2 regions of the Roseovarius sp. MMSF_3298 genome follow, and region 2 is predicted to be linked to the other one. Evidence: riboswitches for the same ligand, from Rfam matches in the RefSeq annotation. Region 2 holds a riboswitch; the other holds the start of a gene.
What was found. Region 2 has a riboswitch for cobalamin ahead of RBB18_RS22035 (TonB-dependent siderophore receptor). Riboswitches for the same ligand answer to the same signal wherever they lie in the genome.
Positions count from the first base shown of each region.

Region 1 (4,189 bases), on a different contig from region 2:
CGCGGGGGACCACGACCTCGATCATGTCGAGCCCGTCGCCGGCGGCGCGGACCTTGTCCTCGCGCTTGGAGTCCGAAAAGGCGAGAGACAGCGCGGAGCGGAACTCATCCAGCGCGTCGGGCGTGGCCTCGATCACCAGCGCGTCGCCGGCTTGCAGAATGGTGTTGCGGGCACGGCCATAGCGGCGTTTGCCGTCGCGCACCACGCCGAGAAGCGCGACGTCGTTGCTGTCGGCATCCTCCTGCAACTCTGCGAGGCGCTTGCCGATCTGGGCGCTGTCCTCGGGGATGGTGAGTTCGGCCAGGTAATCGGCCAGTTCGGCGGCGTGCAGACCGCTGTCGTCGCGGGCCGGAATGAGCCGCCAGCCGATGAGGGCGACGAAGACAAGACCGGCAAGCGCGGTGACGGCGCCGACGGGGGCAAAGTCGAACATGGAGTAGGATTGCCCCAAGGCGTCCTCGCGGATGCCGGCGATGATGATGTTGGGGGGCGTGCCGATAAGTGTGACCATGCCGCCAAGGATCGTGGCAAAGGAAAGCGGCATGAGGCTGAGCCCCGGAGATCGCTTGGCCTTGCGCGCGGTCTGGACATCGACGGGCATCAGCAGGGCCAGTGCCGCGACGTTGTTCATGAAGGCCGAGAGCACGCCGCCGATGCCGCCCATGATGGTGATATGCGCGCCGAGGCTGCGCGAGCTGTCGACCAGCGTCCGGGTAATGAGAAAGACCGCGCCCGAGCGTACCAGACCGGCGGAGACAACGAGGACGAGGGCCACGATGATCGTTGCCGGGTGACCGAAGCCGGTAAAGGCCTGCTCGGTGGGCACGACACCCAGCACCACGCCGAGCATCAGCGCGCCGAACGCGACGATATCGTAGCGGTAGCGGCCCCAGAGCAGTAGCGCGAACACGCCGCCGAAAAGCGCGAAGAGTATGATCTGGTCCTGGGTCATCTGGGCGAGGTCTTTCCGGAGTGGTCTGACGGGCGCGGCCCGTCCGGCCAGCCTAGAGGCAACGGGCGGCGGCGCAACAGTCGATTGCCGGGATTGCACAGCGGCCCGCGCCTGATTTATAGAGGCGTGAACTTTACACATGTCATCGGAGGCGCGTCATGGCCGGCCACTCAAAATGGGCGAATATTCAGCACCGCAAGGGGCGTCAGGATGCCCAGCGGGCAAAGCTTTTCTCCAAATTTTCCAAGGAGATAACGATTGCCGCCAAAATGGGCGATCCGGACCCCGACAAGAACCCGCGCCTGCGCCTTGCGATCAAGCAGGCCAAGTCGCAGTCGATGCCGAATGACAATATCGACCGGGCGATCAAGAAATCGGTCGCGGGCGACGGCGAGGATTACGAGGAAATCCGCTATGAGGGCTATGGCCCCAACGGCGTGGCGGTGATTGTCGAGGCGATGACCGACAACCGCAACCGTACCGCCAGCACGGTCCGCTCGACCTTTACCAAGCATGGCGGGAACCTGGGCGAGACTGGTTCTGTCGGGTTCATGTTCGAACGCAAGGGGCAGGTCACCTACCCGGCGGATGCGGGCGACGCCGATACGGTGATGATGGCCGCGATCGAGGCCGGGGCCGAGGACGTGGAATCGGGCGAGGACGGGCATACCGTGTGGTGTGCGGATACCGATCTGAACGACGTCAGCACCGCGCTGGAGGCGGAGCTGGGCGAGAGTGACGAAACCAAGCTGGTCTGGCGGCCCACGACCACGACTGAGCTGGACCTGGAAGCGATGCAGAAGCTGATGAAGCTGATCGACGCGCTGGAGGATGACGATGACGTGCAGAACGTCACGACGAATTTCGAGGCCAGCGATGAGGTGATGGAGCAGTTGGCGGCGGAGTGATCCTGCCGGCCCGGACCATGGAGCGGCGTCCCCTCGGGGCGCCGTTTTGCGTTTGGTTCGGCGTCGTGCATACGGCACGCGATGTACAGTGTGATGGACCTTTCGTCGGCGGTGCGGCATCCTGCGCTCGGCCATGGGAGACAGACATGCAGATCGAACACGAGGACGGCGAGAGCAAGGGGCGCTATGTCACCCGCATCGGTGACGGACCGGAGGCCGAGCTGACCTATTCCAAGTTGGGAAGCTCGGGAATGATTATCGACCATACCGGCGTGCCGGACGAATATCGTGGCGATGGTGTGGGTTTGGCGCTGGTCACGCGCGCGGTGGAGGATGCCCGGGCGGCGGGCCGCAAGATCACGCCGCTTTGCCCCTTTGCCGCGGCGCAGTTTCGACGGCATCCCGAATGGGCCGACGTTCTGGCCTGAGGGCTGGTTTGACGCATGTGTCGTCGGGAGGCCCTTCAAGGTCGCAATCGCGTGTTGCGCCAGAGGCCGGTTGGCGGCAAGATGATGGTCCCGAAGGTGCCACGAAAGCCGTGGAGAATTGGGAAGCCGGTGAAAGTCCGGCGCTGCCCCCGCAACGGTAAGGATGGGGGATACCGCAGAGGGCCACTGGGGCAAGATGCCCCGGGAAGGCGCGCGTATCCGCACCCCCGCCAAGCCCGGAAACCAGCCCTTGGGGTGAACGTCGAACCGCGGGGGGCGGTACGGGCGGTGGACCGAAAAGCGGTTCTCGCGCGGCTTTCCTTCGCCCCAGTCCGGCCCGGGGTGTGGCCGGAGGAAGAGCAGAAGACATGAACCTGACACCGATCATGGATGGACTGGAGCGCAGCGGCGCCACCGGCGCGGAGGCCGAGGCCGTGGCGCGACTGGGATTCCTGGAATGGGTTTTCGCCTATCCGGGGACCGTCACGGCGCGCGTGTTGCGCGAGGCGCTGGCCGAGCCAATTGTGCAGAACCCGGGCAGTGCTGCGGCGTGTGCCTTCGTCGATTTCCTGGAAGAGGCGCGGCATGCGGCAGCGATGGCCCGCGGACGGCGCGGGCGCGCGGCTCGGGTCATGCACTGAGCTTACGGAATTTGGCCCCGTTGTCACGTGCGGCGGGGCGCATCCGGTTCAGGTGTCCGGAAGATGAAAGGATGGTGTCGCGCAAAAAAAACGGCGACGCCAGGGAGGAGGAGAGGCGCCGCCGTTCTTTACGTCGGGTCCCAGGGAGGAGGAAGGGACCGTTCGTTACAGTTGGGCTCGTTCTGAGCCCAGGTCTTGCCGGGACCGCACAAGGGAGGAGAGGCGGTATCCCGAACAGGTGCCAAACGGGAGGAGAAGCACCTGATTGTTTTAGCGAGCGTTTGGCGCGGTGGCCGTTTCGTTCGCTGTTGAGTTAAAGATAGCGATATGCTGCGCTTGCACAATAGATTTTGCTGCAACGCGGCTATGCAGGAAGCGCATAGAAGAATAGTTCATTTTTTGCGTGCAATATCATCTATTTGCCGGTTTTTTGTGCGGGATTGAAACGGGGGTTGTGCCTGCTTTCAGAAATGCGACTTTTGGCGGCGCAGATGCATGGAGGCAGGGCATGACGGAAATACTCGACAAAGTGCGCCAGGAGCTGGAACGGCTTGAATTGCCGGACGGTGGTACCGTGATTTCACGCGACATGGTGCGTGCGATGCGACTCGAAGGCAGCGAAGTGCGATTCGTGCTGGAGGCGCCCACTGCCGAGATGGCCCGCCACATGGAGCCCCTGAGAGCAGCCGCCGAGCGCGCGGCGCTGTCGGTCGAGGGAGTGTCTTCGGCGCAGGTGGCGTTGACCGCACAGGCGCCCGAGGCCCCGACCCCGTCACTGAAGGTGGGCCGGCACCCCGAGGGCGGAAGCGCGTCGATCCGCCCAGGCGGGGTGAAGTCGATTCTGGCGGTGGCGTCCGGGAAGGGCGGCGTGGGCAAGTCGACCGTGGCGTCGAACCTTGCGGTGGCACTGGCCCGGGCGGGACGGCGCGTGGGCTTGCTGGACGCCGATATACACGGGCCGAGCCTGCCGCGCATGATGGGCGTGACCGAGCGGGCGAGCAGCCCGGACGGCAAGATCCTGACTCCGCTGGAGGCACATGGCGTCAAGATGATGTCCATCGGACTGATGATCGAAGAGGACCGCGCCGTTGTCTGGCGAGGGCCGATGCTGATGGGGGCTTTGCAGCAGATGATAAGCCAAGTAGACTGGGGCGAGCTGGACGTGCTGCTGGTGGACCTTCCGCCGGGAACGGGGGATGTGCAGTTGACCCTGTGCCAAAGGGCGGCGCCCACCGGTGCACTGGTGGTCTCGACGCCGCA
Region 1 covers NZ_JASHIN010000009.1:100,851-105,039, reverse strand. Annotated here, with positions in the region: gene RBB18_RS10355 (SLC13 family permease) at 1-952, opposite strand, end outside; gene RBB18_RS10350 (YebC/PmpR family DNA-binding transcriptional regulator) at 1,111-1,860, shown strand; gene RBB18_RS10345 (GNAT family N-acetyltransferase) at 2,007-2,288, shown strand; cobalamin riboswitch at 2,366-2,555, shown strand; gene RBB18_RS10340 (hypothetical protein) at 2,657-2,929, shown strand; gene RBB18_RS10335 (Mrp/NBP35 family ATP-binding protein) at 3,438-4,189, shown strand, end outside.
Region 1: it holds a riboswitch for cobalamin, as region 2 does, so the genes downstream of both, RBB18_RS10340 (hypothetical protein) here and RBB18_RS22035 (TonB-dependent siderophore receptor) in region 2, are expected to answer to the same signal.

Region 2 (4,189 bases):
GCGGTGAAGTCGCTGTCGAAGAGCCCGGCGACATGCTGCACCTCGAGGTTCAGGCGGGTGCGGTCATTCGGCATCAGGTAGCCCAGCCGCAACAGCGCCTCGTGCTCGGGGCGCCGGACCTCGACGCTGCCGTCAGGGTTTTCGGCGTCGAGCCAGGTATAGCTGAGCGACATGTCCAGCCGGTCGGTCAGGGCGGCGCTGGCGGCGACCTCGATGCCTTGCCGGTCGCTTGTGCCGGTCTGGTTGACTGGTGTCGAGATCCCCGTGCCAGGGTCGAAGACCGACGTGATCTCGTCCGTCAGTTCCTCGTTGAAATAGGTCACGTCGATCAGGCCACGACCGTTCAGGAATTGCTGCTCGACACCGAAATCCCAGCCTTTGCTCTGTTCGGGTTCAAGGTTCGGGTTGCCGGCGAAGTTGGCGAAGAAGCCGAATTGCTCGATCAGCGTCGGGTTCTGGACGCCGGTGCCATAAGAGGCATGCAGGCGCGTCGTCTGGTTGGGCAACTGGTAGGAGGCACCGATCGCGTAGGTCGTGAAATCCTCGAACTTGTCATTGAAATCGTGCCGCACGCTGCCCTGTAGCGCAAAGCCATTTCCGAAATCGCCCTGGTATTCGAGCGCGATGGCCGTCTGTTCACGCGAACGTTTGACGAGCTGTCCCGGCGCGAAGACGATCGTGGGATCGTTTTCCTTGTAGGTCAGACGCTCCCATTCGGCGGCGAAGCTAAGGGTATGGTTGGCGCTGTTGAGGGTGGGCGCGTCCAGCGCGACCGTGCCGCGATAGGCGACTTTTGCGCGGGTGCCGGAATTGTCCGAATTGCGCACGCCGGCGCCGCTCACACCCTGGCGGTCGATCGTGCCGAAAGACAGGTCAACCCGGTTCAGGAGCCGCCCGCCAAGCGTATCGAGTTCTGCGTAAAGGCCACCATAGGTTTCCTGAAGCGATGTGCCCGACAGGTCATCGACGACAAGACCTGCGCGGGTCGGTGCGCCGAACACGCCGCTGTCGCTGTCGCCGGTGCGGTCGACATGGCGGATACTGCCGCCGATCGTCAGAACCTCGTTCACACGGTAGCGGCCCTTGAGGTTGTAGGTGCGGTTCAGATCGCCGTCATCCTCGCCGCCGGGCGTGCCGGAAATGTCGAATCCGCCGGTTTCGCGCCGCGCAGCGGAAAAGCTGAGTTGACCGCGTTCGGTATTCAGGCGCAGGCCGAGGCGGCCCTCGGTGGTGCCGTCCGATCCCACTTCAAAACCGACGTTGCCAGAGAAACCCGGCTCTTGCGCCGTCTTGGTGGTGATCGAAATGACCCCGCCGATGGCGTTGGAGCCGTAAAGCGCCGATTGCGGTCCGCGAATGACCTCGATGCGCTCGATATCGGCGGCCAGAAGGCCGGAAAAGTCGTACTCGCCGGTATTGGGGGCGGCGACCTCGATCCCGTCGATCAGAACGAGCGTGTGGTTGCCTTCGTGACCGCGCAGACGCACCTGGGTGACGCTGCCATAGGCGCCGGTGCGGGATACGGAAACACCCGGCAGCGACCGCAGCAGGTCCGCGACGTAGACCGCGTTGCGGTCCTCGATTTCTTCCTCGGTGATGACGCTGCCGGCGCGGCCATACGCGCTGCCTTCGATGGGCGTCAGGCCGCCGGAGACGAAGATCGTGCCGAGGTCATAGGGTTCATCCTGCGCGACGGCAGGCTGGATGAAAAGGGCGGTGGTTGCCGCAAGGACGGACTTGAACGGGCGTGACATGGATTGTCCCTCCGGGGCGCGCTTGATGCGCTGATTTTTTGGTTCATGCCTGGAAGGAAACTCTTCGCAGACGGTGCAAGTGTCACCGCTACGGAAGATCCGTTGTCGAAACGCGCCCCGCGTTCGGACAGGGTGATCACCTCGGCAGGTCTCCTGACTTGCGGGTCAACGCTTGGCCGGGTCTTCCCATCATGCGCCGCATGACAGTGACATGGTCCGGCCTCGCTCTCCGCCTACAGTTGCGGGGGCAGTTGCGGAGTTGACGCCTGGCGCGTCGCACCGCATTCCCTATTCTCCCGCCGGAAAGCCGACAGGAACCGAAGCGACTCGGGTGTTAGTGCATGACGCCGGGTGAGGAAAGAGAAAATCCCAACGCGGGACCGGCTGACGTCTTGCCGTGTCAATTTGGTCTGGGTTTCGACCTGCGTCGCACGGTCGTCGGCCCAGGAAACCGAATCCGTAAGTTCATCCGGTGCCTGAGCGGTTTTCTTGAGTGTCCTGGCCTGCCTTCGGGTACGACGCGACAGGTCGTTCGAGAATTTCCCGAAATCAGGACAGGCAGGATTGGACGGTTTCCACCACGGTTCCTGCGTCGCGGGCAATCACGACGCCCGCATCGCGCAGAAGCGAAACCTTGTCATCGGCCGACAGGTTGCCGAAGACCGACAATGTGCCGGCGTGGCCCATCCGGCGACCGACCGGCGCGTGACGCCCCACCACCAGACCCACCACGGGCTTGCCGTAATCGACCGAAGAGAGATACTCGGCGGCCAGTTCCTCTTCGCGTCCGCCCATTTCGCCGATCAGCACCACGGCCTTCGTATCCGGGTCGTCACGGAACTTTTCCAGGCAGCCGACAAAGCCGATCCCGTGCAGCACGTCGCCTCCGACACCGACGGTTGTGGACTGGCCCAGATTGGCGGCGCTGCAACTGGCCAGAACCTCGGACGTGAGCGAGGCCGAGCGCGACGCGATGCCGATCTGGCCCGGCTTCGCGTCGACGGTCGGCATCACCCCTATCTTGCATTGTCCGGGCGTCAGGATTCCCTGGCTGTTCGGGCCGATCAGCATTGTCTGCGACCCTTCGAGCGCCTCCTTGACCCTGCGCATGTCGTGTTGCGGCACCCGTTCGGTGATGCAGACGACCACCTCTATCTCGGCTTCGATCGCCTCGATCATGGCGTCGGCGGCTTTGGGGGCGGGCACGGTGACAAGGCTGGCATTGGCCTTCGTTTCCTTGACCGCTTCGGCGCAGGTGTGAAAGACCGGCAAGCCGAGATGCGAGGTGCCGCCACGCCCGGGACGTACGCCCGCAACGCAGTTCGTTCCGTAACGCATCGCCTGGTCGGTATAGAACGTGCCGGCGCGACCGGTCATGCCCTGAACCAGGAGTCGGGTGTTCTCGTTGACCAGAATTGCCATCAGCGTGCCCCCTTGGATGCGATTTCGACCGCGCGGTTGACGGCCTCGGACATGGTGCCGCAAATCTCGACCGGCACCTTTCGGTCGACGAGAATGCGCTGGCCCCATTCGGCGTTCTGGCCGGCCAGACGGGCGATAACGGGCTTGGTGCCCTTGTTGCGCGAATAGGCGAAGTTCACGCCCTCGGCGATGGTATCGCAGACCGTCATGCCGCCACCATGCACATTCAGCAGGATGGCAGTGACCGAAGGCTCCTGCAGCAGCAGTTCGACGCCGCGGGCGATGTCCATGCTGGTGGCGGTCGTGCGGATATCCATGAAGTTCGCGGGCTTGCCGCCCGCATCGATGATCATGTCGTTCGTGGCCAGGCCCAGCCCCGCGCCGTTGACCACGACCCCGAGGTTGCCGGTCAGCTTGACGAAGTTGATGTTGCTTTTCTGCGCTGCGGTTTCCACGGCGGGCAGACCCTCGCCCGAGACCATCGAATCCCATTCCGGGTGCCGGAACGCGGCACTGGCATCCAGCGCGACCTTGGCGTCGATGGCCATCCAGGTGCCGTCGGGCGTGCGGACGAACGGGTTGATCTCCAGCAGCGCCATGTCGTTCTCGATGAACGCTTCGCAGGCCGACAGAAGTTGCTCGACTGCCTTCTCGTCCTCCATCCCGATGCCGGACAGAAACTCGGTCAGACCGGCGCGATCCGCATCGGGGCTGCCGGTCAGGCTGTGCTTGGCGACTTCGCTAGCGTTCATCTGCGCCTTCTGCTCGAATTCCACCCCACCATCGGGGGAGGCGACGAGCAGCGGTGCGCCAGTGTCGGGGTCTAGTGCGAAGGCAATGTAATACTGGGCGTCATGCTTGACGTCGGCTTCGACATAGACGGCATGCACCGTTTCACCGGTGGCGCCGGTCTGGTTCGTGATCAGTTGCTTTCCCAGAAGCCTGGCAGCCTCGTCCTTTACCGCAGAGGCGGTGGCGGCGAACTTGATGCCGCCGGCAAGGCCGCGCGCGCC
Region 2 covers NZ_JASHIN010000044.1:1,452-5,640, reverse strand. Annotated here, with positions in the region: gene RBB18_RS22035 (TonB-dependent siderophore receptor) at 1-1,754, opposite strand, end outside; cobalamin riboswitch at 1,880-2,091, opposite strand; gene sucD (succinate--CoA ligase subunit alpha) at 2,304-3,176, opposite strand; gene RBB18_RS22025 (succinate--CoA ligase subunit beta) at 3,176-4,189, opposite strand, start outside.